Parabacteroides chongii: one gene and its partner. The protein of the gene in region 1 interacts with the protein of each later gene in a pairwise test. Links are inferred from orthologs where the notes say so. Each region holds a gene or a part of one and is shown in the gene's direction. Other genes may lie near its edges.

What was found.
Region 2: the proteins of ruvC (region 1) and ruvA interact in binary tests that used the Escherichia coli proteins (3 or more experiments, as listed by UniProt). The link is inferred for Parabacteroides chongii from one-to-one orthologs.

Annotation. Positions count from the first base shown.
Region 1 is NZ_CP120849.1:3,096,444-3,113,170, forward strand. The notes cover bases 5,802-8,783. They hold ruvC (crossover junction endodeoxyribonuclease RuvC), read left to right. Parts: upstream 5,802-7,003; coding sequence 7,004-7,564; downstream 7,565-8,783. Other genes in these bases: P3L47_RS11415 (sulfatase family protein), read left to right, coding at 5,802-6,403; P3L47_RS11425 (DUF4286 family protein), read left to right, coding at 6,694-7,011; P3L47_RS11435 (ferritin), read right to left, coding at 7,620-8,102; gdhA (NADP-specific glutamate dehydrogenase), read right to left, coding at 8,166-8,783. Outside these bases: P3L47_RS11405 (SusC/RagA family TonB-linked outer membrane protein), read left to right, coding at 1-2,960; P3L47_RS11410 (RagB/SusD family nutrient uptake outer membrane protein), read left to right, coding at 2,973-4,805; more of P3L47_RS11415, read left to right, coding at 4,829-5,801; more of gdhA, read right to left, coding at 8,784-9,500; P3L47_RS11445 (PEP/pyruvate-binding domain-containing protein), read left to right, coding at 9,937-12,894; P3L47_RS11450 (metallophosphoesterase family protein), read right to left, coding at 12,969-13,964; P3L47_RS11455 (alkaline phosphatase family protein), read right to left, coding at 13,972-14,874; P3L47_RS11460 (metallophosphoesterase), read right to left, coding at 14,957-16,027; P3L47_RS11465 (endonuclease/exonuclease/phosphatase family protein), read right to left, coding at 16,047-16,727.
Region 2 is NZ_CP120849.1:778,071-794,704, forward strand. Bases 7,684-10,572 are described here. They hold ruvA (Holliday junction branch migration protein RuvA), read left to right. Parts: upstream 7,684-8,777; coding sequence 8,778-9,368; downstream 9,369-10,572. Other genes in these bases: P3L47_RS03350 (SMP-30/gluconolactonase/LRE family protein), read left to right, coding at 7,684-8,549; sov (T9SS outer membrane translocon Sov/SprA), read left to right, coding at 9,409-10,572. Also shown: P3L47_RS03325 (MATE family efflux transporter), read right to left, coding at 383-1,735; P3L47_RS03330 (DMT family transporter), read left to right, coding at 1,883-2,812; dxs (1-deoxy-D-xylulose-5-phosphate synthase), read left to right, coding at 2,889-4,793; Trk system potassium transporter TrkA, read left to right, coding at 4,851-6,188; P3L47_RS03345 (TrkH family potassium uptake protein), read left to right, coding at 6,190-7,647; more of P3L47_RS03350, read left to right, coding at 7,662-7,683; more of sov, read left to right, coding at 10,573-16,634. UniProt on the Escherichia coli protein: The RuvA-RuvB-RuvC complex processes Holliday junction (HJ) DNA during genetic recombination and DNA repair.

The DNA of each region.
Region 1 (16,727 bases):
TTCTGGTGAAAGGAAATATGACTAGTTTAACTATTAAAATGCTTAGTGACGCAGTGGATATAAACGAAGTAGTAGTGGTAGGCTATGGTGTACAGAAGAAAGTGAATCTGACCGGTTCGGTTTCTTCGGTGAAAGGCGAGGCGCTGGAGCTTCGTCCGGTAGCTGATGCTGTGCAGAGTCTGCAGGGAATGGTGCCGGGGTTGCTGGTTAGCAATTCCAGCGGCGGCCGTCCCGGAGGTACCGGTACTTTGACATTGCGTGGACAAGGAAACCTTGACAATAACGCTGCACCTTATATCTTGGTGGACGGTGTGGAAATGAGCCTTTCGGATGTGAACCCCAGCGATATTGAAAACATATCGGTATTGAAGGATGCGGCGGCTTGTGCTATCTACGGTGCGCGTGCAGCTTACGGGGTGATCCTGGTGACTACCAAGAAAGGGGAAGAAGGTAAAATGCGTATCAATTACCAGGGAACGGTAGGTTGGAGTTCGCCGACAGTATTGCCGGATATGGTTAATTCGTACGACTTTGCTCAATACTGGAATGCGGGTGTTACGAATGCCGGCTCACCGCGTTTGTACAGTGACGAAAAGCTGGCTTTGCTGCAACAGTATATTAATGATCCGAGCAGCGTAAATCCGTGGTTTGAACTGCCTGCCAATGCTAATATGAACCCGGCTTTCGAAAACTCGGAGTCAGGAGTAGGTAATGTGAACTATTTTGATCTGCATTATAAGAACTGGGCTTTCAAGCAGAATCATAACATCAGCCTGAGCGGTGGCGGTAAAGCGGCACAATATTATATCTCGGGAGGATATTATTCGGAAGACGGTATCCTTCGTTATGCCGATATGGATTATAAACGTTATAATTTTGCGGCTAATATCACTTCACAGCTGACCAGCTGGATGAAGTTGAAAGTAAATTCCAAATTCATGCACTCCGACCAGAATACCCCGTTCGGTGACGGCGGTATCAGCGAAGGTTTCTATCATTCGCTGGCACGTTTCCGCCCGACGGTTTCGCCGATCGACCCGAACGGAAACTTTACGGAGCTGACAATGATCCCGTACTTGCAGAGCGGTACTTATACGAATACACAGCGTGATAATATGAACCTTACCGCCGGTCTGGAAATCCAGCCGATGAAGAACTGGTTTATCTTCTTCGACTATACGTATAAAATGGGTAACAAGGAATATGAAGCCCTGAACGTCAGCCCGCTTATTTATGGAGCCGACGGTGTGAGTACTTCTAAAGGGGTACGCTCGGAGTTAGGTATGTCGCCTGATGGTAAATTTACCCGCAGCTATGACCGCTCACGTTATCAGTCGATCAATTTGTACACAAATTACCTTTTCAGCATTGCTGAAAAGCATAACTTTACTGTAATGGCTGGTTTCCAGGAAGAAGATTATGACTATAGCCTGATGAAGAACTCCATTACAGGATTATATTCAACCAGCAACCCGAACGTGGGAATGGGAACAGGCGACAAGACCGTTGTCGATACTCGTAACGGCTGGGCTACCCGTGGTTTCTTCGGACGTATCAATTATGATTACGATGGTCGTTACCTGGTTGAAGTGAACGGTCGTTACGACGGTTCTTCCCGTTTCGCTTCCGGCAACCGCTGGGGATTCTTCCCTTCCGTATCGCTGGGATGGAATATCACGCGTGAAGAGTTTATGAGCTCTGTTACAGATGTGTTGTCTAACCTGAAGCTACGTGGTTCTTATGGTTTGCTGGGTAATCAGGCAGGTGCCGCCCTCTATACTTTTGCGGCAACCATGTCTTTGAACAACGGTTTAGGTAATTATATCTTCTCCGACGGACGCCATATCTTTACAAAAGCGCCGGGTGTAGTAAATCCGAATACAACCTGGGAGAAAGTGGAAAGTAAGAATATCGGTATCGATTTCGGTTTCTTAGGGAACTCTTTGACCGGTACGTTCGACATTTTCCAGCGCGATACGAAAGATATGTTAGGCCCTGGTGTCGACTTCCCTGATTTCTTCGGAGCCGATGCTCCTAAAACAAATAATGCACGTATGCGTAACCGGGGGTGGGAGTTGGCTTTGAATTATCGCGGACAAATCAACGGTGATATTCAATATACTATCGGCGGTTCAATCTCCGATGCCACTTCAGAAGTGACCGAATATGCCAACCCGACCGGAACGAACCCGAATGACAATTGGTATACAGGTAAGAAAGTGGGTGAAATCTGGGGTTATCGTGCCGACGGTCTGATACAGACACAGGAAGAAGCTGACGCTTATAATGAAAAATATGATATGTCGTTTATCAGCGGACGTCCCTGGACTCCGGGCGATGTGAAGTATCGCGACCTGAATGGCGACAATAAAGTTAACAAAGGAACCAACACATTGGATGATATGGGCGATATGACGGTGATCGGTAATACGACCCCGCGTTATCAATATACAGTGAACGGTTCTATCAGTTGGAAGGGCATAAGCCTGAGCATGATGTTCCAGGGTGTAGGCAAACGTGACTGGAATCCGGGAACAGGTGCTTATTTCTGGGGAAGCGGTCCGTATGCACAGGTAACTGTGTTCAAGGAACATCTGGATTACTGGAGTGAATCGAATCCGGGTGCTTACTATCCGAAACCCTATATCCATACGGCAGGTGGTGTTGTTCCGTTCCGTGATAAAACGATGACGACCAGCGACCGGTATATTCAGAGCGGTGCGTATTGCCGTCTGAAAAACCTGACAGTAAGTTATGACCTTCCTGCAATCTGGACGAACAAAATCGGTTTGCAGAAGGCACAGGTATTCTTCTCCGGTGAGAACTTATTGACTTTTACAAAGTTGAAAGGCATGTATGACCCGGAAGCGATCTATACAAAGAATGATTATACCAGTGAAGGTGGTAAGAACTATCCGATGAACCGGGTAATATCTGTGGGTTTAGTTGTTAACTTATAATTTAGAGATCTTATGAAAAAAAGAAATATATTTTTAGGCTTGATCCTGGCTTTCAGCCTTACATCTTGCTTTGATTTAGATAAAATGCCGGAAGGTGTGCTTTCTACTGCACAGCCTTTCAACAGTACCGGCGAAATGAGAAACTACCTGGATCAGTTCTACCAGACAGGTGCAGCTTATGGTAGCGGCCTGCGTGCACAGGATTTCGGTGCCGGTGGAGGTGGTAATATTGCCGGGTATGATACACACAGTGATAATATGTCGTCCAGCTCGGTAAGTTCCCGTCTGGCCGGGGAGACCACATTGAGCGGAGCTTCCAAGTTGTCGAACTATACAGGTATCCGTAATCTGAACTTTTTACTTAATAACTTAGGTAACTGCGCAGAAGAGGGAACCTCGGAGTATAACCAGTATGTAGGTGAAGCCTACTATTTCCGTGCCTGGTATTATTATCAGATGTTTGTGAATTATGGTCCCCTGACATGGGTCAGCACGCCGCTCGATCCGGACGAAGGTGCCATGCAACTTCCCCGCGACAGTCGTACGGTCGTAGCCGACAGTATCCTGGCGGATCTGGATAAGGCGATCTTTTATCTGAACGAACAGAATAACAGTGGCTCGATGCGTGTGCACAGAGACGTAGCCCGTGCCCTGAAGAGCGAAGTCGCCTTGTTTGAAGGAACCTGGGAGAAATATCACAAAGCAAAGGGGGATAAGTTTTATGATCCTTCGGTAACGGACGAAAAGATAAAGAGTTATTTCACACAAGCCATAGCTGCTGCCAAAGAGGTGATGGATCGTGGTGTATGGAAGATTTATACAACCGGAAATACGACGAACGATTACCGTCAGATGTTCCAGACAACAGATTTATCCGGTAACCCGGAAGTCCTCTGGTTTAAGATGTATGACGGCGACCAGATCGGAAACAACGTGAACCGTTACCTGAACCAGGGTGGCGGAGGTGTCGGCGTGACAGCTTCATTGGTAGACGATTACCTGACTATCGACGGAAAGCCTTTTGTGGGTAATGCACTGATAGAATCTAAGAAGGTATTCGGAAACGAACTATTGCCAACCGTTCGCGACCCGCGTCTGGTACAAACCATTTGTGCACCGGGACAGCAACTTCGTCCGGACGATGCACCTCCATATTACGTGGTTCCGCCGCTGATCGGTTCCTCTGCCTATAACCAGAACATGACCGGTTATTCTTTATTGAAGCATGTGCAGATCGATTATACCGGTAGTCTGGATGCAGAATTTAAGGGGGCAACACCTGCTATTCAGTTCCGTTATGCCGATATCCTGTTAAATTACGCAGAAGCGATGGCTGAATTGGATGGAGCTGCCAATTCTCAAAATATTATCGTAGCTTTGCAACCGTTGCGTGACCGTGTTGGTATGCCTGCCGTTGACTTTGATCGGGAATATAATCAGGAATCCGATTATCCTTTCCGTCATTTGAATAAATATATTCAGGCTGTGCGCCGTGAACGCCGTATTGAAAAAGCTTGTGAAGGCCGTCGTCTGGAAGATATCCTGCGTTGGGCTGCTGCCGATGAACTGATTGTCGGTAAGTGGGCGAAAGGTGCTCTTTTTGTAGGAAGCAACTTGCAGAATCATCCGGAGTTTGATGGTAAGCTGGTGTATGACCAGCCTTCCGGAAATAATCTTTATCTGACAGGAAAGCCGGGTGATGCTTTACGTTATGTAGTGCCCAGCAATCCGGCCGGTTACGAGCAAGGATGGAAGTTTAATGTCGGTCGCGACTATCTGTTACCTATTCAACCTCGTATGCTGTCGCTGACAGGAGGTAAATGGGAACAGAACCCAGGGTGGTAAACTCATTTATATAAGCAAGATATATGAAAAACGTTAGATCTACAGTATTATTTTCTTTAACAGGAGCAGCGATGTTGGCATCGCTGCCCTCCTGCAAGGAGAAAGAGGAGAACAAAAAGCCGATGAACATCCTCTACATCATGTGTGATGACCATTCGTACCAAACGATTAGTGCGTACGATAACCGGTTCATCGAGACACCTAATATTGACCGTATCGCCAAAGAAGGGGTCCGTTTTACCAACAGCTTTGTTGCCAACTCGTTAAGCGGCCCGAGCCGTGCTTGTTTGCTGACCGGTAAGCATAGCCATAAAAATGGCTTTACCGACAACACACATACTTTCGACGGTGCACAGCAGACGTTCCCTAAATTATTGAAGCAAGCTGGTTACCAGACTGCTGTCGTAGGTAAATGGCATCTTACTTCCGATCCGACCGGATTTGACTATTGGAATATCCTGACCGGACAGGGAGACTATTACAATCCGTATTTCATCGACAACGGTGAGAAGAAACAAATTGAAGGATACGCCACCAATATAACGACCGATCTGGCAATCGATTGGCTGGATCAAAAGAGGGATAAGGAGAAACCGTTCTGCCTGCTCCTGCATCACAAGGCTCCGCACCGTACCTGGATGCCCGATACTTGCGACCTGGAGTTGTATAAGGACGTTGTTTTCCCTATTCCGGAAACATTCTATGACAAGTATGAAGGTAGAATCGCTGCTTCCCAACAGGAAATGAGCATCATCAAGGATATGGACCTTGTCTATGACTTGAAGCTGGCCGACAAAGAGAATGAGATCCATTCTAATCCGGGACTGGAAAAGGCCGGCCGTGCAATGTACAACAAGCTCAATGCTGAACAAAAGGCTGCCTGGGATAAACATTACGATCCTATCATCAAGGAGTTCAAGGAAAAGAAACTTTCCGGTAAAGCGTTGGCAGAGTGGAAATACCAGCAGTATATGCTCGACTATATTCGTGTGATCCATTCTGTAGATCGCAATGTGGGCCGCGTACTGGATTACCTGGAAAAGAACGACATGCTGGATAATACGATCATTGTTTATACTTCAGATCAGGGCTTCTATATGGGTGAACATGGCTGGTTCGACAAACGTTTCATGTATGAAGAATCTTTCCGTACACCGATGCTGGTTCGTTATCCGGGTGGAATAAAGGGTGATATACCTGAAATGGTTCAGAATATCGACCATGCTGCTACTTTCCTGGAACTGGCCGGTGCTCCGATACCGGAAGACATTCAGGGCGATTCTTATCTGCCGTTGCTGAAAGGCGAACATCCGAAAGACTGGCGTACCTCTTTGTATTACCATTATTATGAATTCCCTGCGGAACATATGGTGAAACGTCATTACGGAGTACGTACGGATCGTTATAAGTTAATGCATTTCTACGACGATATCGATGTATGGGAATTGTATGATCTGCAAAACGACCCGATGGAGATGAATAACCTCTATAACAAACCGGGTACGGAAGAAGTAACCAAGCAGTTGATGGACGAACTTCACAAGCTGCAGAAACAGTACGACGACCCGATCGAATCAGAACTGGCAAAGAAGAGCTGATTTTATAACTGTAAAATAAATGTGAGAGGATGTCCCTGAGTGGGCATCCTCTTTTTGTTTTCTTATCTATTATCAGATTAAATACAAAAAAAGAGGCTCACTTTATCAGTGAACCTCTGCGTGTGTGCTTTTCCGTGGAGCATATCGGACTCGAACCGATCACCTTCAGACTGCCAGTCTGACGCTCTAGCCAGATGAGCTAATGCCCCGGGGTTGGTTTTCGAGTGCAAATATAGAGGTTTTCCTGATATATTCGCTATCTTTGTGTAAGAAATTTGGAGAAAAAGAATATGATCGTTTATAATACAACATTCAATATAGAGAATGATATCCTTACTGAGTGCATAGAATATCTGAAAAAGAGTTATATACCTCGTGCTGCAGCCAGCGGATTTTTAAGAACACCTTACTTACGCCGTATCTTACAGGATGAGACTGAGGATGCGAGCAGTTACTCGGTGCAGTTCCATGTAAAGAATCCGGAGACACTGGAATACTGGATGCAATCGGAAGGCCGTGCCCTGCAACAGGAGTTGATTACACGTTTCGGAACCAAGATCGTTGGGTTCAGTACCTTACTGGAAGAAATAGACTGGGAGAATGATTAAAGACCGTGTTATATTAGGTATAGACCCCGGAACGATCGTGATGGGATACGGTGTCCTGAAGATCGAAGGGAATAAACCTAAACTTGAGGCTATGGGCGTACTGCAACTGAACAAGTACGAAGATCATTACCTGCGCTTAAAGAAGATATTCGAACGTGTACTGGCGCTTATCGACCAATATCATCCTGACGAATTGGCAATCGAGGCGCCGTTCTTCGGAAAGAATGTGCAGAGTATGCTGAAGCTGGGAAGAGCACAAGGCGTTGCCATGGCGGCAGCTTTGGAACGGGAAATCCCGATCTTCGAATACGCACCGTTGAAGATCAAAATGTCTATTACCGGTAACGGGAATGCAGCGAAAGAACAAGTGGCAGGAATGCTACAACGTTTCCTGCATATTCCCGAAGAGTCGATGTTACCCCAATTGGATGCGACCGACGGATTGGCAGCCGCTGTATGTCATTATTTCCAGACGAATAATCCTATCTCGGAGAAGAAGTATACCGGCTGGAAAGACTTTATGGCAAAGAATCCCGGTAAGGTGAGGAAATAAAAAACTCCGGTCCCTGTTAAACCAAGGATCGGAGTTTCTTTATTATGGAAAGAAATTATCTTTTGCCAAGCTTATGATCCAAAAGAATTGCATGATGTTCTCCATACATTTTCAGTTGGTCTACAATAGCCTTTGCCGATGATTCTTCTTCTACCTGTTCGCGAACGAAACCATATAAGAAGTCTTTGGCAGCATGATCGTTGTCGGCTTCGGCGATGTCAACCATCTTGTCGATCAACTCTGATACATGCACTTCGTGTTTGTAGACATGTTCGAATACTTCCAGCGGAGTACCCCATGCAGTCGGAACGACATTAATCTGATTTATAGTGATGTCACCCCCGCGGTCGATAGCGAAATCGATCATCTTGTGGGCATGTTCCATTTCTTCTTCTGCCTGTTTTCTCATCCAGTGCGCACAGCCGTTCAAGCCTGCTTTTTGGAAATAGATTGACATTGACAGGTACAGGTTTGAAGACCACATTTCTGCTTCTACCTGTTCATTGAAAGCTTTTGATAAGTTCCTACTTAAGATCATAATGTTTACTTTTATTGAGTTGTATTTGTATAAAAGTAATTACAAAAAGTGTGCCATACTTTATTATACAATACCTTGCGCCATCATAGCTTTGGCAACTTTCATGAAGCCGGCAATGTTGGCACCTTTCACATAGTTCACATAATTGCCGTCCTTACCGTGAGCAAGGCATTGCTCGTGGATAGCACCCATGATCTGATGCAGTCTGGCATCCACTTCTTCGGCAGTCCAGGAGATATGCATGGCATTCTGCGTCATTTCAAGTCCGGAAGTAGCTACACCGCCTGCGTTAACGGCTTTACCCGGAGCAAACAACTGTTTGTGTTCGATGAACAGATCGACTGCTTCCGCCGTACATCCCATGTTGGAGACTTCTGCAACGCATAAGGTCTTGTTCTCGATCAGCTTGCGGGCATCGTCGGCATCCAGCTCATTCTGGGTAGCGCAAGGAAGGGCAATATCCACTTTCTGTTCCCAAGGCTTCTTGCCGGGATAGAAAGTTGCGTTAGGATATTCGTCGGCATAAGGTGCCACGATATCGTTACCGCTGTTACGCAATTCCAGCATGTACTCGATCTTATCGCCTGAGATACCGTCCGGATCATACACATATCCGTCCGGACCGGAGATCGTTACGACTTTAGCACCCAGTTCGGTAGCTTTCTTTGTCGCTCCCCAAGCCACATTTCCAAAACCGGAAACGGCTACTGTTTTTCCTTTTATATCGATTCCATGTGTTTCGAGCATCTGATGTACGAAATAGAGAGCACCATAGCCGGTAGCTTCCGGACGAAGGATAGAACCTCCGAACTCCATGCCTTTACCGGTGAAAGTACCAGTGTTTTCACGAGCCAGTTTCTTGTACATTCCATACATATAACCTACCTCGCGTCCACCTACGCCGATATCACCTGCCGGAACGTCACGATCCGGACCCAGGTTACGCCACAGTTCCATAATGAAAGCCTGGCAGAAACGCATGATCTCTGCATCGCTCTTTCCACGGGGAGCAAAGTCTGAACCGCCTTTACCGCCACCCATCGGCAGGGTTGTCAGTGCATTTTTGAATGTTTGTTCAAATCCCAGGAACTTAAGGATAGAAAGGTTTACAGACGGATGGAAACGGATTCCTCCTTTATACGGGCCGATCGCATTATTAAATTGTACGCGGTATCCTAAATTGACTTGTACTTCACCTTTGTCGTCTACCCAGGGTACACGGAAAGTAAAAATACGTTCCGGTTCTACCAGCCGTTCGATGATCTTGGCTTTCTCGAATTCCGGATGCTGGTTATAAACTTCTTCTATTGATAAAAGAACTTCTTTCACGGCTTGCAAGTACTCTTTTTCGCCCGGGTGCTTTGCTTCCAGTGCAGATAAAATAACTTCTGTCTTCATAGCGTTTCTTGCTTTTTTAGGAATAACAATGTGTAGGCAAATGTAGCGAATTCTATGGACTGACCAAGGGTTTTGCTTTCTTTTTGATAGTGAATTATATGTTTTTGATGCATGTATTCGGACTGGTATTTCTTTTGTGCTTTCCGACTAATGTTCATGTGCTTACATTCTAGTGTGCGGATAAGCATATTTTAATATTCGAATCATGACTTTTTTTACTTTTGAGCATGCTCGAATTTAATTTTTAGCATGGACGAAATTAATTTTGAGCTAGCCTCAAATTAATTTCAAGCTTGCCGGAAAGTATAAAAGTAAGGGAGTTAAATATTAAAATGTAAGCAGGAAAATGATAGAATATAGGGAGAAAAATGCCAATAGGCGGCATCCCAAGTGATTTTTTCCTTACATTTGGGCGCAATAATTCTATGAAATCGTTATGAGCGGAATACCGGACTTTCAGAACCTTGTGTTTAAAGACACATCATTCGCCAATCTAATGAATAAGCGTATATATAATGTACTGCTTATTGCCACGAAATACGATGCCTTCATGTTGGAGGACGACGGACGGGTGGATGAACAGATATTTAATGAATATACTTCACTCAGTCTTCGTTATCCTCCCCGTTTTACCCAGGTGACGACGGAAGAGGAGGCGCTTGCCGAATTGAAAGATCGTAATTTTGAGTTGATCATCTGTATGCCGAATATGGATAACCGTGATATTTTTGCGGCGGCAAAGGAAATCAAGATACATTATCCGAATATCCCTATCGTGGTGCTGACTCCTTTTTCGAAGGAGGTTTCCAAGCGTATCGCCAATGAAGATTTGAGCGCGATCGACTACGTGTTCAGCTGGCTGGGCAATGCCGAACTGTTGCTGGCTATTATTAAACTGATTGAAGACAAGTGGAATGCACCGGATGATACGGCAAGTGTCGGCGTACAGATTATCTTGCTGGTGGAAGACTCCATACGCTTCTATTCTTCTGCTTTGCCACATTTATATAAGTTTGTACTGGAGCAGAGCCAGATGTTTGCTAAAGAGGCGTTGAACGGTCACCAGCAGACGCTCCGTATGCGTGGTCGTCCAAAAATCAAGCTGGCGCGAACTTATGAAGAGGCCGTTCGTATTTTTGACCAGTATCGGGACAATATGCTTGGTATTGTGTCGGATATGAGTTTTATGCACAATGGGGTGAAAGATCCTTATGCCGGGTATAAGTTCGGGCAGTATGTTCGTAAGACAGGGCTGATTATTCCTTTCGTGCTTGAGTCTTCTGAATCGAGTAATAAGGTATATGCGAAGGAGCTGGGAGCGTCGTTTATCGACAAGAACTCCAAGAGTTACCCACAGGACCTGCGTAAGAAGATTATGCAGCGTTTTGGTTTCGGCGATTTCGTGATACTTAATCCGCAGACGAAGGAAGAGATTATGCGTATCAAGGATTTGAAGGACTTGCAGAGGAAAGTGTATCAGATTCCGGACGATTCACTGGTTTATCATCTTTCGCGTAATCATTTCTCCCGTTTCTTCTATTCGCGTGCCATGTTCCCGCCGGCTGAGATTCTGAAGCGAGTCGATGTGAGCGATTATAAAGATATGGATGAGGCTCGTAAACTGATTTTCGACCTGATCGTGCAGTATCGTCGGATGAAGAACTCCGGAGTGGTGGCTATCTATCAGAAGGATCGTTTCGACGAGTACAGTAACTTTGCCCGTATCGGCGACGGTTCGCTGGGAGGAAAGGGTAGAGGTCTTGCCTTTATGGGGGCGATGGTCAAACGCTATCCGAAGTTGGAGACGGAGAACTTCAATACGAATATCCCGAAGACAGTGGTGATCTGTACCGATATCTTCGATGAGTTTATGGAGACGAACGAGCTTCTGCCTGTTGCGCTGGGCGATGCGGATGACGATACGATTCTGAAATACTTCCTTCGTGCCAGTCTGCCCGCCAGTCTGATCGATGACCTGATGGCTTTCTTCGATGTGGTGAAAAGCCCGATAGCCGTCCGTTCGTCCAGTCTGCTGGAGGATTCGCATTACCAGCCGTTCGCCGGAATTTATTCTACCTATATGGTTCCGCGGCTGGAAGATAAATATGAAATGCTTCGCCTGTTGAGCGATGCGATCAAGGCGGTGTATGCTTCTGTCTTTTACAGGGACAGCAAGGCGTATATGACTGCCACGTCCAACCTGATCGACCAGGAGAAGATGGCGATCGTTCTGCAGGAAGTAGTCGGCAACCGTTACAACGATCATTTCTATCCGACCATTTCCGGTGTGGCGCGTTCACTTAATTTCTACCCGATCGGCAACGAGACGGCGGAAGACGGTATTGCCAATATCGCTTTGGGCTTGGGTAAATATATTGTGGACGGCGGTCAGACATTGCGTTTCTCTCCGCGCCATCCGCACAGTATCCTGCAGATGAGTTCGATGGATTTCGCGCTTCGTGAGACGCAAACCCGCTTCTATGCGCTCGATCTGGAGAACCTGGCACAGCAGTTCTCTATCGACGATTCTTTTAACCTCCTGCGTCTGAGCCTGAAAGATGCGGATGCGGACGGCTCTTTAAAATATATCGTATCAACCTACGACCCGTATGATCAGATTATCCGTGACGGTTATTATCCCGGAGGACGGAAGATATTGTCTTTTGTCAATATTCTGCAGCACGATGTATTCCCGCTGGCTAGGACGCTGGATGAGTTGCTTCGTATCGGTCAGGAAGAGATGGGTCGTCCGGTCGAGATAGAGTTTGCCGTAAATGTCGATCCTGCCAATCACGACAAGGCTACTTTCTATCTGCTTCAGATCCGCCCGATCGTCGATAACAAAGAGATCATGGATGAAGACTTGACGGAGGTTGAAAATGAGGAAACGATTCTTTCTTCAACCAGCGTGTTGGGGCATGGCATCGTGACGGATGTACAGGATATTATCTATGTGAAGAGCGGTGCATTCAATTCTTCAAACAATCAGTTGATTGCTTATGAGATAGAGAAGCTGAACCGTCGTTTCACGGAAGAGGAGAAGAATTATGTCTTGGTTGGTCCCGGACGTTGGGGCAGCAGCGACTCCTGGCTGGGTATTCCGGTAAAATGGCCGCATATCAGCAATGCCCGTGTGATAGTGGAATGTGGTTTGGAGAACTATCGTGTCGATCCGAGCCAGGGAACGCATTTCTTCCAGAACCTGACTTCTTTCGGTGTCGGTTACTTCACAATCAATCCTTTCAAAGGCGACGGCTGGTTCGATGAAGCGTATTTGAATGCTTTACCGGCTGTCGAGGATACGGAGTATCTGCGCCATGTTCGTTTCGACAAGCCGATCGTCATAAAGATGGATGGAAAGAAGAGCCTGGGTGTGGTGCTGAAGCCGGAATAAGATAGTATATAACAAAAAAGTCCTCTCATGCATCAAGCAGAGAGGACTTTTTTGTTTTATGACGCAATGGCGTATCAGTCTTTCTTCTTGATAAAGTCCGAAGGATAATTCACCTTGTTGATGATCTCGTTATCTTTCAGCCGGATCCAGGTCTTGAAACCTTTTTCTCCTTCTGTCATTTCGATCACGCGGGCACCGTTGGTTAGGTTGTTATAAACCGTGTCGCCACCGGTATAACGGCCGTAAGCCAATAAGATACCTTTCCAGTAGACAGCATAATCGTCATCATGGTCGTGACCGACAAATACGCCTTCGATGTCTCCCATTTCTTTCATGGAAGCAAACAGGCCGGAGTTTAGTTGCGGTGCACAAGCCTTTTCCTTACGTGTTCCTACCATTATAGCAGTTTCGTCAGATGCAGCCTGATTGTATTCCGGTAAAGCGATGTGGAAGAATGCCAATGAAGGAACCGGCGTTCCACCGTTTTGCTTTGTGAATTTAGTGCTGTTGTCGCGATACCATTGAATCTGGTCGAACTTGATGTAATCGTATCCGCCGATCCCTTCGATCTGTGAATACGAATGAGAGTCCATACAATAAATTATGGCTGCATCTTTATTTCCATTCGACGATTTGATCGGCAGGATGTAGTTGCTGGCTCCGGATACACCTTTTACTGAGTCTGTCAGGTTATAAGGGATTGTCCGGATAATATTGAACAGCTGCGTACGTGTCAGTCCTTGCTCGTTATCATGGTTACCGAATGTCATACCGAAAGGTATTTTGCGTTGGGCTGCCAGGTTAAGTATGGTGCGCATACCTTCTTCGGCAGGTTTTCCGTAGATAACATCACCGGTGAAGAGTACCAGATCCGGCTTTTCTGCATCCAATACCTCATTAATTCTTTCAACAGAGATTGCCGATTTCGGATTGTTATGGATATAATGTACGTCCGTAAATTGTACGATCTTGAATCTTCCGTCTTTATTGAATTTCAGTGACGGTTGCTGGGCGTTACCGTTCAGTAAGCCGCCCAACAGGAATAACATGCTAAATAATATCTGTTTCATCATTTATTTATTTAAATACCGGCATCGGACGTCCGATCCAAACTTGCGGTTGTTTCAGGTTGAAGATTTCAGCAACGGTAGAAGCGCAGTCGAACTGCATCATGCTGATGTCATCGAAGCAATATCCTTTTTTGATATTTTTACCGGCGATGATAAAAGGAGTCTCCATTTCCTGCATAGTCTTGCCGCCATGTCCTTTGTTGATGCCACCGTGATCGGCTGTGATGATGAAAATCGTATCATCGTACATGCCGGCTTTCTTTACTGCGTCGACAATCTGGCCGATATAACCGTCCAACTCTTTGATTTTAGCATAGTAAGCGGGAGTGTCGTGTCCGTCGGCATGTCCTACATGGTCCGGATTATCAAAAGCGATCATTGTAAGGGTCGGCTTTTTCTCGGTGATGTATTTAACGGCCATTTCGCATAATACGGTCGGCTGTTTGTTATAGTCGGGACCTTGTGCATGATAGCTCATAGACAGGGTATCGACAAGATATTTGATGCCATCCCAGTCGTAAAGACAACCGATCTCCGCATCCGGCTGAGCATCGCGAAGCAATTGGAAAACTGTCGGGAAAATGCCGTGTTTATTTAGTTCGCGTGAAGGCAGTTCTGGTGTTTTTGATCCCCATTCTGTGTATCCGTGGATCTCTGGACCCGCACCCATGAACATAGAGGCCCAGTTCACAGCACTGGAAGATGGCAGTACGGAACGTTTCTTCAACGTATAAGAACCGTCTTTCATAAATTGTTTAGTGACGGGCATCTCCGCTTTTTCTACACTGTAAGCTCCCCAGCCGTCGAGGCCGATCCAGACTACGTGTTTTGCTTTTGGTTTGGCGGCAAAAGCCGAACTAACGGTGAAAATGGTTAAAACCATAAAAAGTAATAAGTTTCTTTTTTTCATGATATGTGTTTAATTTTGTATTAGTACATCAAAGGTATGTAAAATAGGTACGAATATCTAATTATCATAGCTTCTTTTATCATTATTTTATAGTAATATCGAATTGGTCGTACGACTCGGTTCTCCAGGATTTATCGGCTGTTGTCGGCGAAATAGCGAAAAGTGGGGAGAACGTTTTTATCTTAATTGTCTGACCATCCGGCATAAATTCCATGATACGCAACCAGCCGTCGCCACCGTTGCCATGCCAGAAACCGTCGGCCGTTTGGGCGTTGAACATCATCTGTGGAATCTCTTTACCGGCTGCATTTTTATCCACACGGAAAGAAACATTGTCCTTGAAAGGAGCTATCTCGCATTCATGGCCGCAGATCACCATACAGATGTTGGAAGAGGGATATACGAGTTTCTGCCAAATGGCTTCCCCGTAATTAGCCGGAGATACTTTGTAGTTCTCTTTTATGTGGCGTTTGCCGTTCCAGGCGAGATAAGAGTGGGTTAGGAGAATAACTTTGTGATCTTTATACTTCGGCTTTTCGGTGATAGTCTTTGCCCATTCGATGGCTTCGTCACGTGGTGCGAACTCCAGGGAGATAACCAGTATTTTGCCCCAGGTCTTCGTGTCAAATTCGTATGCTGCATTTTCAAGTGTAGGGATATCCTGATAGTTGTTTCCCACTTCTACCAGTGATTTTCTCCAGCAGGAGTTTCTTTCCGAAGGAAAATAGGCGGGGAAACGGCATAAACGGTTTTCCGACTTTTCGTATCCGTAGTCATGATTGCCGGTACAGATAACGTAAGGCAATTTATTATCCAACCGGGCAAAAGCCTGCGAGGCCGCTTTCCATTGTTCTTCGCTGGTCTGGTTGCCGTTCACGCCGTCCGGTATACGGATTTCGTTCTGTTCAACCAGGTCGCCGGTACATAGGACGGCTTCGATATTTAGTCTTTCTTTGTTGTTGGCTGTCCATGCGGTCATCAGTTCGAACAACGGCTGGTTGACATCGAACTTGATGTAGCTTTGGGGATCGGGCAACAAGATCATGGAGAATGACTGGTCGTCCGTTAATTTAGGTTGTACAGGCTGTACCTGTGCATTCATTGTCATCAGATTCAGTAAGGCGATGACGGATAAGAATAATCTTTTTTTCATGTGTATTTAGTTTAATGTATTATTTGTCGGAAGGAGGCGTCAGTTCAAATGTAGTCAGGACTGCTGCATGGTCGGAAGCCCATACGTCGTCTATCTCCGGTGTTGTTTTTATGATTTTGGAAGAGACTGCGCGGATATTGTTCCCTTTATAATAAAGGAAGTCGATCCGACTAACTTGCAGATGACCGTAAATAACAGCAAAGGTCCCTTCCGGACGAGTCACTTCATCCGGGTTTATTTCTCTGAAGCTGTCCTTATACCCTTCGTCCTGCATATATAAGGAGATAGGAAAAGGAACAGGACCGTAGCCAAAATGGATAGGGGCTGCCTTTTGGGTCCAGTCCAGATGGCTGCAGGAATTGAAATCGCCTCCTATGATAATAGGCATATCATCTTCTGTCAGGTAGGGCTTTGTATCTTTTTCCAAAATGTATTTCATGTCCTCCAATCCCCGGGCGGCATCTTCTGCAACCCATGTTGAGGTATTATGTCCGATACAAGGATAGTTACAGGAATATTCCGGTTGATAAGCATAACGCAGCCAGCAGGCATTGACTAACAATGGACGGTTTCCGGGCAGTGTTAATTTAACAGGATTGGAATTGAATGTTTTTTTTGTCGGTATCTCTGTTATAGGATATCGGCTGAAAAGAACGAGATTGTCTTGTAGTGACGGTGTCTGCATATAATATCCCAATGA
Region 2 (16,634 bases), 2.3 Mb from region 1 along the record:
AAATGACGAGTTTAAACGTTCCTTTTTTCTAGTCATTTTTTGGGGATTCGTGAGTTGAAGCGGCTATTTTGTACAAACTTTGCTATTCGGTTGATAAGAAAGGATATAGGAAAAGGAAAATTATTTGGGAAAGTATTGGCGGTTCGGAAAAATGCAGTAACTTTGCTGACGAATTTAAAGGAACGATTTTTCTCGTCATTACGACCTATTAGTAATACATTCTACCTCAGAAAAATAACCATCATTTCACCTCTTTTCCGGATAAGTAATAAATCGATAAAGCCAATTTATAACTCATTGATTTTCAATATAGCATTTTTCGGTTTTGGAGCAGTCACTCAAAAAAGGGAGATTTTTGCCATTTTCGTTGTCTGATTTTGCCCTATTTTATCTTCTTCAGAATCTTCGGAAATTGCCAAAAGAATAACAGCGTACAACAAATGGCTGCGGTAGCATCGGAGATGGCTTCAGCGGCATACACACCTGTCACACCCATAAAGTGCGGCAATATCAGTGCTAACGGGATCAGCAGGATTACCTTGCGAAGCAAAGCGATGAAAATGGATATCCGCGCCTGCCCCAAGGCAACAAACATATTCTGACAAGCACGCTGCAATCCGAAAATGGTCATGCCACCAAGGAAAACAGGCATCGTCCATCGTACAGTCTCTATCAAATTCGCGTCGCTGGTAAAAGCAGATGCTATTGTGGAAGGGAATAAGATCATGAACAGCATCAGGATCAGATTGAAAGAAAACATCGTGACCAGTGCGATACGGAAACACTCCTTCACTCGCTGCTTGTCGCCATGGCCATAATTATAACTAACTATCGGGACAAAACCCTGCGCAAATCCTGTCAGCGGCACACTCGCAAACTGCATCGAAGTCTGCAACACCGTCAAGGCACTGACGTAAATATCCCCGAACTCTTTCAGACTACTGTTCAGCACAAAGCCGACCAGGCTTTCGGTACTCGCCATGATAAACGGAGAAACACCCAAAGCCAGCATCGAAAGCACAATCCCTTTGTCCAGCTTCATATAACGCCGTTCCAAAGGCAAAGACGCACGTCGGGAAAAGAGGAAAAACAACACCCACATGGCACTGCAAGCCTGTGAGATCACCGTTGCCAACGCAGCCCCTTTCACTCCCATGTCGAACCCAAAAATAAAGATCGGATCGAGAACGATATTCAGAAAAGCACCGATCAGCACCGAACACATGGCGACGGCAGGCCGCCCCTGCGCATTGATAAAAGAGTTCAATCCTGTGGAAATCTCCACAAAGATAGTACCCAGCAAATAAATGGAAAGATAATCGACCGCATACCCCAGCGTATGCTCGGAAGCACCGGTAAAAAGCAGGATGGGCTCCATAAAGGTATAGGCGACGGAAGAAGTCAGTACGGTAAACAGGATCAGCAGAATGAAACCATTCCCCAATATTTTTCCGGCACGCTTGCGGTCACCCTGCCCCAGGGCAATGGCGGCCAGCGGCGCACCACCTCCTCCGACAATCGCCGAGAAAGAAGAGATCAGCACGACGAGGGAGATGGTTACTCCCACGCCCGCCAATGCATCCGTTCCAATGCCCGGTATATGTCCGATATAAATACGGTCGACAATGCTGTAAAGCAAGTTGACGAATTGGGCTGCTACAGCCGGGAGTGCCATTCTGAAGACCAAAGGCAACATGCGCTCGGTCCCCAGACGTTCTTCATATTTATTTACCATCTTGAATCTGATCGCCTGAAATGTTGCAAAGGTACGAGAAATAGTATTAGATAAAACAAAAAAGACAGAAGAGTATTGTATATGTAAAAAGGACAATATACTTTTGCCCGCCATTACTGATATATAAATTAGCTAATATCTACCTATATGAATGCAAAGGTTAAAGGGTACATGCTGGGGGCGATCGCAGCAGCCACTTACGGTATGAATCCCCTTTTTGCTCTTCCGTTGTACAAGGCGGGAATGGATCCTGACTCGGTACTTTTCTTCAGATACCTGTTTGCCATCCCCGTGCTGGGAATCATGCTAAAAGCAAGAGGCAGGAATTTTAAGCTATGCCGGAAAGATATACCGCCATTGATCGTCCTGGGATTCCTGGTCGCTTTTTCTTCATTGGCGTTGTTCCTGAGTTACAATTACATGGAAGCCGGCATTGCGTCGACCTTGCTGTTCGTCTATCCGATCATGGTAGCCCTCATTATGTCGTTGCTCTTTAAAGAGAAGCTGACCCTGCAGACGGTCTTATGTATTATGCTGGCTTTGGGCGGTATCAGCTTACTTTACAAAACGGGAAGCGGTGCAACGCTTAGTACGACAGGGGTACTTCTGGTCATGGGTTCCGCACTGTCCTACGCCATTTACATTGTCGGCGTAAACCGTCCGAGACTGAAGGATATAGCGACACTTAAACTGACTTTCTACATCTTGCTTTTCGGAATGCTGCTCTTTCTGATCCGCGTAGATTTCGGAAAAAGCCTGCGCATTGTCGAGGACTGGTACCTGTGGGGTAATTTACTGGCCCTGGCAATCTTTCCCACCGCCATATCCTTCCTGTGCACCACGCAGGCGATCCAGTATATCGGCTCTACGCCGACTGCCATCCTGGGTGCGCTGGAACCTCTGACTGCCGTATTCTTCGGAGTAACCATCTTCGGTGAGGTGCTGACACCCCGGCTGGGTTGCGGAATTATAATGATCATCCTGGCAGTAACGCTGATCATTGCCGGAAGCAATGTCACGACTTATCTGATCCGTTTCAGAAAGCTATTTCCCCGGCTTCCGTTCCCCCGAAAATAAGAAAACTAAGAAATGCCCAGCCAAAACTATTTTATATGCCGTTAATTCTTTACATTTGCCACAAAAATTAGCGGACATGATAGATTGCAAGGATGAACATATATTGAACGTCATAAATTATCCGGAGGATTTGCGCAAGTTGCCTCCTGAAAAATTGGGCCAGGTATGTGCAGAGTTGCGTCAATACATTATAGATATACTTTCTGAAAATCCCGGACACCTGGGAGCCAGCCTGGGGACAGTCGAACTGACCGTTGCTCTGCATTATGTATTCAATACCCCATACGACCGGATTGTCTGGGACGTCGGCCATCAGGCTTACGGGCACAAGATACTGACCGGACGCCGGGAAGCTTTCCATACGCTTCGGAAATTCAAAGGCATCAGTGGCTTTCCTAACCCGGGAGAAAGTGAGTATGACGCTTTCATTGCCGGACATGCCTCCAACTCCATATCGGCTGCGATGGGTATGTCGGTTGCCTCGGAACTCAAAGAAGAGCACAACCGCCACGTCATTGCCGTCATCGGCGACGGTGCCATGACAGGCGGACTGGCATTCGAGGGATTGAACAATGCTTCTGCCAACCCCAACAACCTGCTGATTATCCTCAACGACAACGATATGGCTATCGACAATTGCGTGGGAGGATTGAGCCAGTACCTGGTAGACATCACGACCAGCCAGGCTTACAACAAAATGCGTTACGATGTGTACAAGGGGCTGCGGAAGATGAAGCTGATCAACAACGACCGCCGGGGAAACATCCTGCGCTTCAACAACAGCCTGAAAGCGCTGCTTACACAACAACATAACCTTTTCGAAGGATTCAGCATCCGTTATTTCGGTCCCATCGACGGGCATGATATCAATTATATGACCAAGGTGCTGAACGATATAAAAGATCTGCAAGGTCCGAAACTATTGCATATCAAAACAAAGAAAGGCAAAGGATTCAAGCCTGCCGAGGAGTCGGCCACCGAATGGCATGCTCCGGGCAAGTTCAACAAAGAGACGGGAGAGCGGATCATTGTCCACAAGCTGGACGAGCCGCAACTGTATCAGGATGTCTTCGGACATACCCTGGTTGAACTGGCAGAAAAAGATGAACGGATCGTGGGTATTACTCCCGCCATGCCTACCGGAAGTTCCATGATCTATATGATGAAGGCATTTCCGCAGCGGGCATTCGACGTAGGGATCGCCGAAGGACATTCGGTGACGTTCTCCGCCGGACTTGCCAAGGAAGGGATGATCCCGTTCTGCAATGTCTATTCGTCGTTTATGCAACGGGCGTACGACAACCTGATACACGATGTGGCGTTACAGAAGTTACATATGGTAATCTGCCTGGACCGTGCCGGACTGGTCGGTGAAGACGGAGCTACGCATCACGGGGTATTCGACCTGGCTTACCTGCGTCCGATCCCTAACCTGACAATCTCTTCGCCGCTCAACGAACTGGATCTGCGGAATCTGATGTACACCGGCTATAAAGAGGCTGCAGGTACTTTCGTGATCCGCTATCCACGCGGAAAAGGAGAGAAAAAAGACTGGCGCAACGAAATGCAGGTGCTCCCCATAGGAAAAGGTAAAAAACTGAACGAAGGAAATGACCTGGCTGTTTTATCTATCGGACCGATCGGAAACGAAGTGATAAAGGCAATAGAGGAAGTGGCAGGCGAAGGACTGTCGGTTGCCCATTACGACATGATTTATCTGAAACCGATCGATGAAGAATTATTACATGAGGTCGGAAAGAAGTTTAAGCGTGTCATCACCGTGGAGAACGGTGTTGTGAAGGGCGGACTGGGAACAGCCGTTCTTGAATTTATGGCAGACAACGGATATACTCCGCGGGTGAAGCGCATCGGTATATCCGACACATTCATTGAACACGGATCTATCCCCGAACTTTATAAATTATGCGGCCTGGATGCCGGAAGTATAGCCGGGGAGATACGAAAGATGATGAACGATTAAATATTAATGCCGTTTTGCCGGGCGACACGGCAAACGGAATGAGTAACAATTAACAAAATGAAGATTATTATTGCCGGGGCAGGCGAAGTGGGTACGCATCTCGCGAAGATGTTATCTCAGGAAAAGCAGGATATCATCCTGATGGACCCGAGTGAGGAACGATTGAATATCACCAATTCCAACATGGAGATACTTCCGATGGTTGGAAATCCGACTTCGATCCGCGACCTGGAAGAAGCCGGTATAAAAAAGACAGACCTGTTCGTCAGCGTTACTCCCGAAGAAACGACGAATATCGCTGCCAGCATCCTGGCTTCCAAGCTCGGTGCACGCAAGACTCTGGCACGTATCAATAACTACGAATATCTGTTACCCAAAAACAAGGAACTGTTCGAAAAACTGGGCATCCACTCGATGATCTATCCGGAGATGCTGGCTGCCAAAGAGATTGTCAGCGCAATACGCCGACCATGGACCCGTCAATACTGGGAACTGTTCGGAGGTGCCCTGATCCTGCTGGGCGTAAAGGTCCGCGAGAACTCCCGGCTGGTAAACAAACAGCTGGTCGAACTGCTGAACGAACAGAAACTATACCATATCGTTGCCATCAAACGGCAATATGAAACGATTATCCCACGCGGTACCGATTTTATCCAGCCCGGCGATATCGTTTTTTTCACGACTACCAAGGAGCATATCAAGGACGTGCAAATGCATGCCGGTAAAAAGGACCCCGAAGTGAAAAAGGTCTTTATCATGGGAGGCAGCCGCATTGCCATCCGTACCAGCCAGTATCTGCCGAATAATATCCGTGTAAAGATACTGGAGACAAACAAAGAGAAAAGTCACCGCATAGCCGAGGTTGTTCCGAGCAACGTCCTGATCATTAACGGCGACGGACGTGATACGGAGCTGCTGATGCAGGAGGGTATCAAGGATGCGCAGGCATTCGTCGCCCTGACGGACAATTCAAGTACGAATATCCTGGCTTGTCTGGCTGCCAAACGTTTCGGCGTATTCAAGACGGTCGCCAAGATCGAGAACATCGACTATATTCCGCTGGCGGAGAATATGGATATCGGTTCGGTGATCAACAAGAAGCTGATCGCTGCCAGCCATATCTATCAGTTCCTGCTGGATGCCGATGTGTCGAACGTGAAGTTCCTGACCTTTGCCAACGCCGATGTGGCGGAGCTGGTAGCCCGCCCCGATTCAAAGATTACCCGCAAACAGGTGAAAGATTTACATCTTCCGAAGGATCTGACGCTGGGAGGATTGATACGGGACGGAGAACCGATGATGATCAAGGGAGACACTCAGATTCAGGCATACGACCACGTGGTTGTATTCTGTCTGGAAACAGCCATGCGTAAACTGGAGGATTATTTTAATTAGTATGTTACTGAATATACGTTTCATAATAAAGATGCTGGGGATGATGTGCATCCTCGAAACGCTGTTTATGCTGATGGCGGTAGTGGTTGCTTTCCTGTATAAAGGGGGCGATTTCTATCCGTTACTCCTGTCCAGCGGAATCTTGTTCGGGGTCGGCGTATCGCTTTACGCTATCGGCTTCCGTGCCAACGAATACACGGCAGGCCGCAGGGAAGGGATGCTGACGGTTACTTTCACCTGGATATTGCTCTCGTTACTGGGAATGCTGCCTTTTTATCTGGGAGGGTATGCGGATAACGTGACGGATGCCTTTTTCGAAACGATGTCCGGCTTTACTACCACCGGATCGACCATATTTACCGATATCGAATCATTACCGAAAGGTATCCTGTTCTGGCGCAGCCTGACTCAATGGCAGGGAGGTATCGGCATGATCGTGTTTACCGTCGCCTTGATGCCTATCCTGGGAGGCGGCGCGACACAGATGTTCAACGCCGAAACTCCGGGTATCACGCATGAACGGTTCCGCCCGCGTGTGACACAGGTGGCCAAGCGCCTTTGGGGTGTTTATATGTTCCTGACGATACTGTTGGTTGGCTTATTATGGGCAGGGCCGATGAATTTATACGACGCTGTGAACCATGCACTGACAGCCATATCTACCGGAGGTTATTCCACCAAAAATGCAAGTATAGCTTACTGGAACTCAGCGTATATAGAATATATTATAACCATATTCATGTTTATCGGGGCAACCAATATCACCCTGATTTATTTCTGTCTGAACGGAAATGTGAAGAAGCTGCTGTTCGATGAAGAGTTCCGCTGGTTCTTTTGGTTTGTCCTGATCATGACAGGAGTAACGACCGGCTGGATTATGTACCAGGGATTCTTTTCCGATTTCCCCACAGCATTCCGGCAGGCGGCATTCCAGGTGGTGACGCTGGTTTCGACCTGCGGATTTGCCACTGAGAACTATATCCCCTGGGGACCGTTCTTTTGGATGATCGCCTTGATACTGATGTTCATCTGCGGTTGTGCCGGCTCGACCTGCGGAGGGTTGAAGATGGGACGCTTTGTGATCCTTTCCAAAAACCTGTTCAATGAATTTAAGAAACAGACTCACCCGCATGCGATCATTCCCGTGCGGATGGATTCGCATATCGTATCCGGAGATATTGTTCACCGCGTACTGGCTTTCGCTTTTGCCTACATGTCACTGATCGTGATCAGCTGCATCGTGCTGATGCTCGACGGGCTGGGATTCGAGGAATCGGTCGGGGCGGCCGTTTCCGCTATCAGTAACGTGGGACCGGCATTGGGTAAGTTGGGACCGGTCGATAACTTCTCGGAAGTTCCGGTCGTATCCAAATGGTTCCTTTCTTTCCTGATGATGACAGGACGTTTGGAAATATTCACCGTATTGACATTACTTGTTCCGGGGTTCTGGAAACAATAAAACAAATAGCAGATATGAAAACACGTACGATGCTTCTTACAATCATGAGTTGCCTGTTTATCGGAATAACAGCCCAGGCACAGACTCCCGCCGCGCGGGAAACGACCGACTTGTTGCCGGAAGGTACTTTCACCAACGGGATAGAAGGTCCTGCCACCGACAAAGCCGGCAACCTGTATGCCGTCAACTATGGAAAAGAGGGCACCATAGGCATTGTACGTCCGGACGGATCGCACGAATGCTTCGTGACACTTCCCGAAGGCTCTACGGGCAACGGCATCCGGTTCAACAAAGCCGGTGACATGCTGGTGGCTGATTATACCGGCCACAACATCCTGAAGGTCGACATGAAAACCAAGAAGATAAGCGTCTATGCCCACGAACCGAAGATGAACCAGCCCAACGATATCGCCCTGGCTCCCAACGGTAACCTGTATGCCAGCGATCCGGACTGGCCGAACAAGAAAGGACAGCTCTGGCTGATCACTCCCGACGGCAAAGTCACCTTGTTGGAAAGTAATATGGGGACGACCAACGGCATCGATGTCAGTCCCGACGGTCGGAAACTTTATGTGAACGAATCTGCACAGCTCAAAGTATGGGTGTATGACATCAAGCCGGACGGAACGCTCAGTAACAAGACACTTTTCCATACGTTCGAGGGCTTCGGTATGGATGGAATCCGTTGCGACGTAAAAGGGAACCTGTATCTCTGCCGTTACGAGAAAGGAACGGTAGCCTTTATAAATCCGAAAGGGGAACTGATCCGTGAAATACAACTGAAAGGAGAAAAACCGTCGAACATCACATTCGGAGGTCCTGACAACCGCCGTTGCTTCGTCACGCTGCAAGACCGCGGATGTTTCGAGACTTTCACGGCGGAGTTCCCGGGCAGGGAGTAGTTTTAGCCGACGGAACTTTTGTTTTCTGCCGGATAAACTATGGTTTCCTGCTGAAGAAACTATGTTTTTCTGCCGAAGAAACTACAGTTTCCTGCCGGAGAAACGATTCTCGTCCCGGCAAAAGGCGGTCAGAACTCCCGTATAAAGTCGAAATTTATTTCCCTTCGGATATACGCTTTTAAGTATATTTACGTTATAATAGATACGAATAACTAGAAGAGACGCAAAATGATAGAATATATTAAGGGGGATATCGTAGAGCTTACTCCCACACAGATGATCATCGAATGTGCAGGGATTGGCTACGGACTTAACATATCTCTGACTACATACAGCGCTTTCAGCGGGAAACCTACCGGGAAAATTTACGTATATGAAGTGATACGTGAAGATGCCCATCTTTTGTTTGGTTTCGCCCAAAAGGCTGAACGCGAGTTGTTTTTATTGCTGACATCGGTATCCGGTGTCGGTCCTAATACGGCACGTATGATCTTGTCTTCTCTTCCTCCCGCCGAATTGATCCAGGTAATTGCCAACAAGAATGAAACAGCATTGACCTCGGTAAAAGGAATCGGGCAGAAAACGGCACAACGCATTCTCGTCGACTTGAAAAACAAGGTAAAGGCTGGAGATACGATTGCAGGTGCAGGAGCTCCTGTCGCGGGTGGAAACGGTGCGGTTGCCGAAGAAGCGGTTGCCGCCCTTGTGATGTTGGGATTCCAGAAGGCTGCTTCGCAAAAGGTAGTCAGTTCAATACTGAAAAGCTCGCCGATGCTGGCTGTAGAACAAGTGATAAAAAGTGCACTCAGAATGCTTTGATAGTTGACAATTGACAGTTGACAGTTGACAATTAGTAAGAATGAAGACAAGGAAAACATTTACATATATTATTGGATGTGTTATACTGCTATTCGGGGCAAGTATGTTCTCTCTGAATGCCGATTACCTGACTTATACGGCTGAGTTGCCGGATATTCAGTTACTCGAAGGGCAGGATATGCCCGATGGGAAAGATACAGTACCGGAAACCCGCTATCCGGTATCCAAAACCGTACCGGAAAACTTTGAGGACCTGTCCAAACGGTCACCGATGGATTTACGTGATCCGGAGAACGTTAAGACTGCTGTCGAATATGACATCAATACCGGACGATATGTAGTCCGTACCCGCTTGGGTGAAAAGGACCTGACTACGCCGATCAACCTGAGCCCGGAAGAGTATCAGGAATACAGCATGCTGCAGTCGCTCCGTTCTTACTATCGGCAGAAAAACGAAGAAGAGTTCCAGAAAGAAGCGGACAAGAAATTCAACCTGGCGGATATGCAGTTCGGTATCGGTGCGGCAGAACGGATATTCGGTCCCGGCGGCGTACGCGTACGGACACAGGGATCGGCTGAAGTTATGCTAGGGCTAAAGCGTAACAGTACCAAAGACCCTTCACTGCCTGAACGTGCCCGAAGCAACACCATCTTCAACTTCGACGAAAGCGTGCAGTTGAATGTGCAGGCTTCCGTCGGTTCGAAAGTAAACTTCGATATGAATTACAATACGGAGACTTCTTTCGACTTCGACTCCAAGAAGCTGAAACTGGCTTATACGGGTGAAGAGGATGAAATCATCAAGTCACTGGAAGCCGGTAACGTATCGATGACGACCAGCAATTCACTGATCAACGGCGGCGCGGCGCTGTTCGGTATGAAAGCAGACCTTCAGTTCGGTAAACTGAGGGTTAACGCGTTGTTTGCACAACAGAACTCCGAATCCAAGACGGTAAATTCCAAAGGGGGCGTACAGACAAAAGACTTCGAATTGAAGATCGACGAATATGATGAGAACCGCCACTTCTTCCTGGCGCACTATTTCCGTAACAACTACGACGCTTCCGTTGCCAATCTGCCGCAGATTTCATCCAAGGTGAACATCACACGTCTGGAAGTATGGGTTACCAACAACAGAGGTAACTATGACCAGGCACGTAATATCGTTGCGTTCACGGATATAGGTGAAAATAAAAGGGAATATATCTATAACAACAATGAATTTCCGGCAACAATACCTAACAGTGAACTACCTGCCAATGGTGCCAACTCTTTATACAACCGAATGATCACAGAGTTTGCCGGTGCCCGTCAGATCAGCCAGGTGGACAACGTATTGAAGGGTTTCACCGGAGGTTCCGAATACGAAGAAGTGGAAAGTGCCCGTTTGCTGGACCCGAACTCCGAATATACCTACGACAAACAACTGGGATATCTGTCTTTGAATATGAGCCTACAGGAAAGCCAGGTACTGGCTGTTGCCTACGAATATGAATACACGGACAATACCGGAACCAAACGAACGGGAAGAGTCGGCGAGTTCTCTGACAGCGACCCGACCAATCCCAGCAACTGTCTTTACGTGAAGTTGCTGAAGGGTGTCAACATGTCTCCTCCTATGAAATACTGGGACTTGATGATGAAAAACATCTATTCGCTGGGAGCTTATTCCGTTCAAAAGGACAAATTCCGCCTCGACGTTCTTTATCAAAGCGATACGACCGGTACTTACATCAACTATCTGCCGGAAAGTGCAAACAACAAACAGGTCTGGATACGTCTGATGGGAGCAGACCGCCTGAATAAACAGAACGAAAAGCATCCGGACGGCTATTTCGACTTTGTGGAAGGATACACCGTACAACCGGCTACCGGTAGGGTTATCTTCCCCTCTATCGAGCCTTTCGGTTCCAGCCTGAAAGAAAAGCTGGTGAAATATGTCAGTCCGGCTGTCGCAGACAAGTACGTATTCCAGGAACTGTACGATACAACGCAGACTGCCGCCCGCCAGATCGCTGAAAAGAATAAATTCATCATGCGTGGTGAATATAAGGCTTCTTCCGCCTCTGAGATACAACTGGGAGCCAGCAATGTGGCACGTGGTTCGGTTCGCGTTACGGCTGCTGGTGCCACTCTGACGGAAAATGTGGATTATACGGTCGATTATACTTCGGGAACTGTAACGATCCTGAACGAAAGTATCATTGCCGCCGGAACCCCTGTAAGCGTTTCGCTGGAAAACCAGACGGCTTATAATATGCAGCGAAAGACGATGATGGGGCTCGACCTCAACTACCAGTTCAATCCCGACTTCTCGTTGGGGGCCACCATTATGCATATGTCGGAAATGCCGCTGACGACAAAGACAACGTTCGGCGACGAGTCCATCAACAATACACTGTGGGGATTCAATATTGCCTACAAGACAGAAAGCCAGTGGCTGACAAACGCATTCGACAAACTGCCGCTACTGAATCTGACCAAGCCCAGCCAGATCGCATTCACCGGTGAATTTGCCCACCTGATAGCCGGGCATTATGAAAACAAATATACCGGAGGTTATTCTTATCTAGACGATTTCGAGTCTACGCAGAGCGGTTTCGACCTGTTGAACCCGTATCCGTGGAAGCTCGCCAGTGTGCCCTGGGACAACAGTCCCGAAGCTCTCTTCCCGGAAGCCGACCGGACAAACGATATCACTTATGGTAAAAACCGTGCTTTGCTGGCGTGGTATTATGTCGACGGATTATTCACGCGTAGGAACTCCAGTCAGGCACCTCAGCATATCCGTAATGATAAAGAGCAACTATCCAACCATTACGTCCGTGCCGTATATGTAGATGAATTGTTCCCCGACAGAGACCAGGGTTACAATGAAACGAGTACGATACAGGCTCTTAACCTCGCTTATTATCCGAACGAACGTGGTCCGTATAACCTCGATGCCGATCTGGTCAATTCAGACGGTACATTGCAGAATCCGGAACAACGTTGGGGAGGTATCATGCGGAAGATCGATCAAAGCGATTTCGAGACTGCCAACATAGAATACATTGAATTTTGGATGCTCGACCCTTATATCTACGAAGAACGGGAAGGTGAAATAATCAAAGGCGGTGACTTGTATTTCAACCTGGGTGAAATATCGGAAGATGTGTTGAAAGATGGTAAGAAGTTCTATGAAAACGGTTTGCCTATCGACGGGGACAGAAGCCGGATCGACTCTACGGTCTGGGGACTTGTTCCGAAGCAGCAAAGTACAGTCTATGCATTCGATAATACCGCCGGTGCACGTGCCCGGCAGGATGTCGGACTCAACGGCTTGTCGGCTGAGGAAGAACGGGACTATCCTGCTTACCGGGAGTTTATGGATAAGCTCAGAGGCAAGCTGACACCTGAAGTCATTGGAGAAATGGAAAAAGACCCCTATTCTCCGTTAATGAACCCGGGGACAGATAAATACCGCTATTTCCGTGGTCGTGAGTTAGATGATAACAGTGTCAGCATTCTGGAACGTTACAAGCGTTACAACGGAACCGAAGGCAACTCTGCAGAGAATGGAACTACCGGTGAACGCTACGACACCTCCGCTTCCAAGAATCCGGATGTGGAAGACCTGAACCAGGACAACACGATGAACAAGAACGAGAAGTATTTTGAATACAAAGTATCTATTCATCCGGATGATCTGGAAGTAGGAAAGAACTTCATTGTGGATAAGAAAATAACTTACCCTAAAATACCCAACGGGGATAACGACGGAGGACAGAAGAAAGATCCGGCAACCTGGTATCTCTTCAAGATTCCGGTAAAGAAATATAATCGCTCCGTCGGAGCCATCAGCGATTTCAAGAGCATCCGCTTCATGCGTATGTATATGACTAATTTCAGTAAACCGACCATCCTGCGTTTCGGAACGTTTGAACTCGTACGCGGTGAATGGCGTTCTTACGAACAGGATCTATCCGATCCGAAAGTGCCGCCAAGAGTCAACGGTTCGCTCGAAGTCTCTTCTGTGAATATAGAGGAAAACAGCCGTCGTACACCGATTCCTTATGTAACCCCTCCGGGAGTCAGCCGTCAGACAGACCCGAGCCAGCCTCAGCTGCGTCGGGAAAATGAGCAGGCGCTCTCTTTGAAGGTAACGGAATTGGCCCCTCGGGATGCACGTGCCGTTTATAAAACGACCTCTTACGACCTGCGCCAGTACAAACGGTTGCAGTTGTTTGCCCATGCTGAAGCTTTGCCTGACAGCGCAGATAAATATACACCGCTGGCGGATGGTGATCTGTCTGTATTCATTCGTTTGGGTTCCGACTATAAAAATAACTATTACGAATATGAGGTTCCGCAGAAAGTAACCCAGCCGAACCAAGCTGCGTATACAGCTGAAGATGTATGGAATCCTACTTATAACACATTGGACTTCCCTCTTGAACTATTGACCAATCTCAAACTGAACCGTAACAAAAAGAAACGGGCAGGCGAGCAGGGAATTACGTTCAATACGGTGTATTCAGAAACCGGTGAAGGCTATAAAGTCAGTATCATCGGTAACCCGAGCTTGTCGGAAGTAAAAACGATCATGATCGGTGTCCGCAACTACGGTTCCAACGATGTCAGAAGTGGTGAAATCTGGGTGAACGAGTTACGTCTGAGCGAGTTTAACGAAGAAGGCGGCTGGGCAGCCAATGCCAACCTCAACGTAGCCGTATCCGACCTGGCAACCGTGAATGTCGGCGGTCGTATCGAAACAGCCGGCTTCGGTGCCCTCGACCAGTCACTCGCCGAACGCCGCATCGACGACTTTACACAGTATAACGTGGCAGCTAACATCGAATGGGGTAAGTTCTTCCCGGAAAAGGCGAAGGTCAGCATACCGATGTACTATGCATACTCGAAAGATCAGACGAAAGCCAAATACAATCCGCTCGACCAGGATATCAAACTGAACGATGCCCTGGATGCTGTCGATACAAAGGCCGAAAAAGACTCCATCAAGAGTTTCGCTATCGACCAGACCGTTGTCAAGAGCATCTCGTTCAACAACGTAAGGGCAGACATCCGTAGCAAAACTCCGATGCCTTACGACCCGGCAAACTTCTCGATAGGCTATTCATTCAGTCAGACGAAAAGACAAAATTCGGAAACGGAGTATGAAACGACAAAGGATTACCGTGGTAACTTCGCTTACAACTACACACCGTATGCGAAGCCGTTCCGTCCGTTCCAAAAGATAAAGAAGAACAACGGATACACCCGTTATATCAAGCAGTTCAGCTTGAACTATCTGCCGTCGAATATCAGTTTCCAGACTGCCATGATGCGCAATTATAACGAGATGCAGCTGCGCGACCTGGAGAACACCGGATACAAACCGGAAGTAACTTTCAGCTCCGAGTTCTACTGGGACCGTGCTTTCAGTTTGCGCTGGGACTTCACGAATAACCTGAACATGACCTTCACCTCCGGAACGAACGCCCGGATCGAGGAGCCGTATGTACAGGTCAACAAGGAACTGGCTCCCGACCGATATCAGGTCTGGAAGGATTCCGTAAAGCAGAGCATTGCCGACCTGGGTACACCGCTGAAATATGACCAGACATTCAATGTTACCTGGAATATGCCTTTGCAATATATCCCGGTGATGGATTGGGTAAACAGTTCCATCACTTACAACGCACAGTACAACTGGGATCGTGGAGCCGTCACCGATACGGAGTATGAACTCGGTAACACGATTACCAACCAACGCCAGATAGACTGGCAGGGAAGCCTCAACTTCCAGTCACTTTACAACAAGAACAAATTCCTGAAGAAAGTGAATCAGAAGTTCTCCGCCACCCGTACTGCTGCCAAGAAGAAAGAAAAGAAAGAGATCAAGCTGGAGAAAGATATCCAGTTGAATATGGATAGCGGAACAGTCGTCCAGCACGGTATGTTTACCAAGAAGGTACGCATCACTGCCCGCGGAGCCGACGGCAAGGTCTATGCCATCAAATACAAGCCGATCAACTATGCACAGGTGATGATCCTGAACCAGGATACGGCACATCTGAAACTGACGATCAAGCCGGGTCCGAAAGCGACGGAGGACTTCCTCTACAAAGCAGCCGAACATGCCAGCCGCTTCCTGATGATGGTGCGCCGCGTCAACATCCAGTATGCGACTACTGCCGGTATGTCGGTGCCGGGCTTCTCCCCGATGATCGGCGATATCTTCGGACAGGGACGTTCACCGTTCGGTCTGACTCCGGGTCTTGGTTTTGCCTTCGGAGCCGTCAACCGCGACTTCCTTTACGATGCCAAAGACCGTGGCTGGCTGATCGAAAACACCAATAACATCAATCCGGCAGTCATGACCAGTGCCAAGAACCTGAACATACGGGCGAACCTGGAACCGATCACCGGACTGAAGATCGACCTGAATGCCAACCGTGTCGACACCCGCAGCACCGATATACAATATATGTATTCCGGCATGCCGGAACTGACCGGAGGTAACTTCACGATGACGACTATCGCATTGGGCAGTTTCTTCAAAGGTATCGGCAATGCTGAAAACAACTATTCTTCCAAATCGTTCGACAAGTTCATCGAGAACCGTGAGATCATAGCCCAACGACTGGAAAACCGGTATGCCGGAACAAACTATCCGTCCGGAGGATTCCTGGGGCAGAACGGATACGGAGGACAACCTTACAATCCGGGAAGCAACAACGAACAGGGCGTCAGCCGCAACTCCGGCGACGTATTGATCCCGGCTTTCCTGGCTGCTTATACAGGGAAAGACCCGAACAAGATTTCACATTCACCGTTCCCGGCTCTGCGCAGCATGTTGCCGAACTGGCGTATCACATACGACGGTCTGATCCGTATTCCTGCCATCAAGAAATACTTCAAGACGGTTATGCTGAGCCATCAATATCGTTGTACATATAACGTAGGTGCTTACGAAACCTATTCTACCTGGGTCGATGCCGGTTTGGGTGACAATCTCGGATTCATACAGAATGCTTCCGAAAAGCCGATCCCTTCTTCACCCTATTCCATCTCTTCTGTCAGCCTGACCGAAAGCTTCAGTCCGCTGCTGGGAGTGGATGCAACGATGTTGAACAATATAACGATCCGTGCGGACTATACGACTACACGCAATCTGAACCTGAACATATCGTCTTATCAGATCGTAGAGGCATTGTCCAACAAGTACACGATCGGATTGGGTTACAAGTTTGCCGAGTTCAACAAGATTCTGAAGATGAAGAA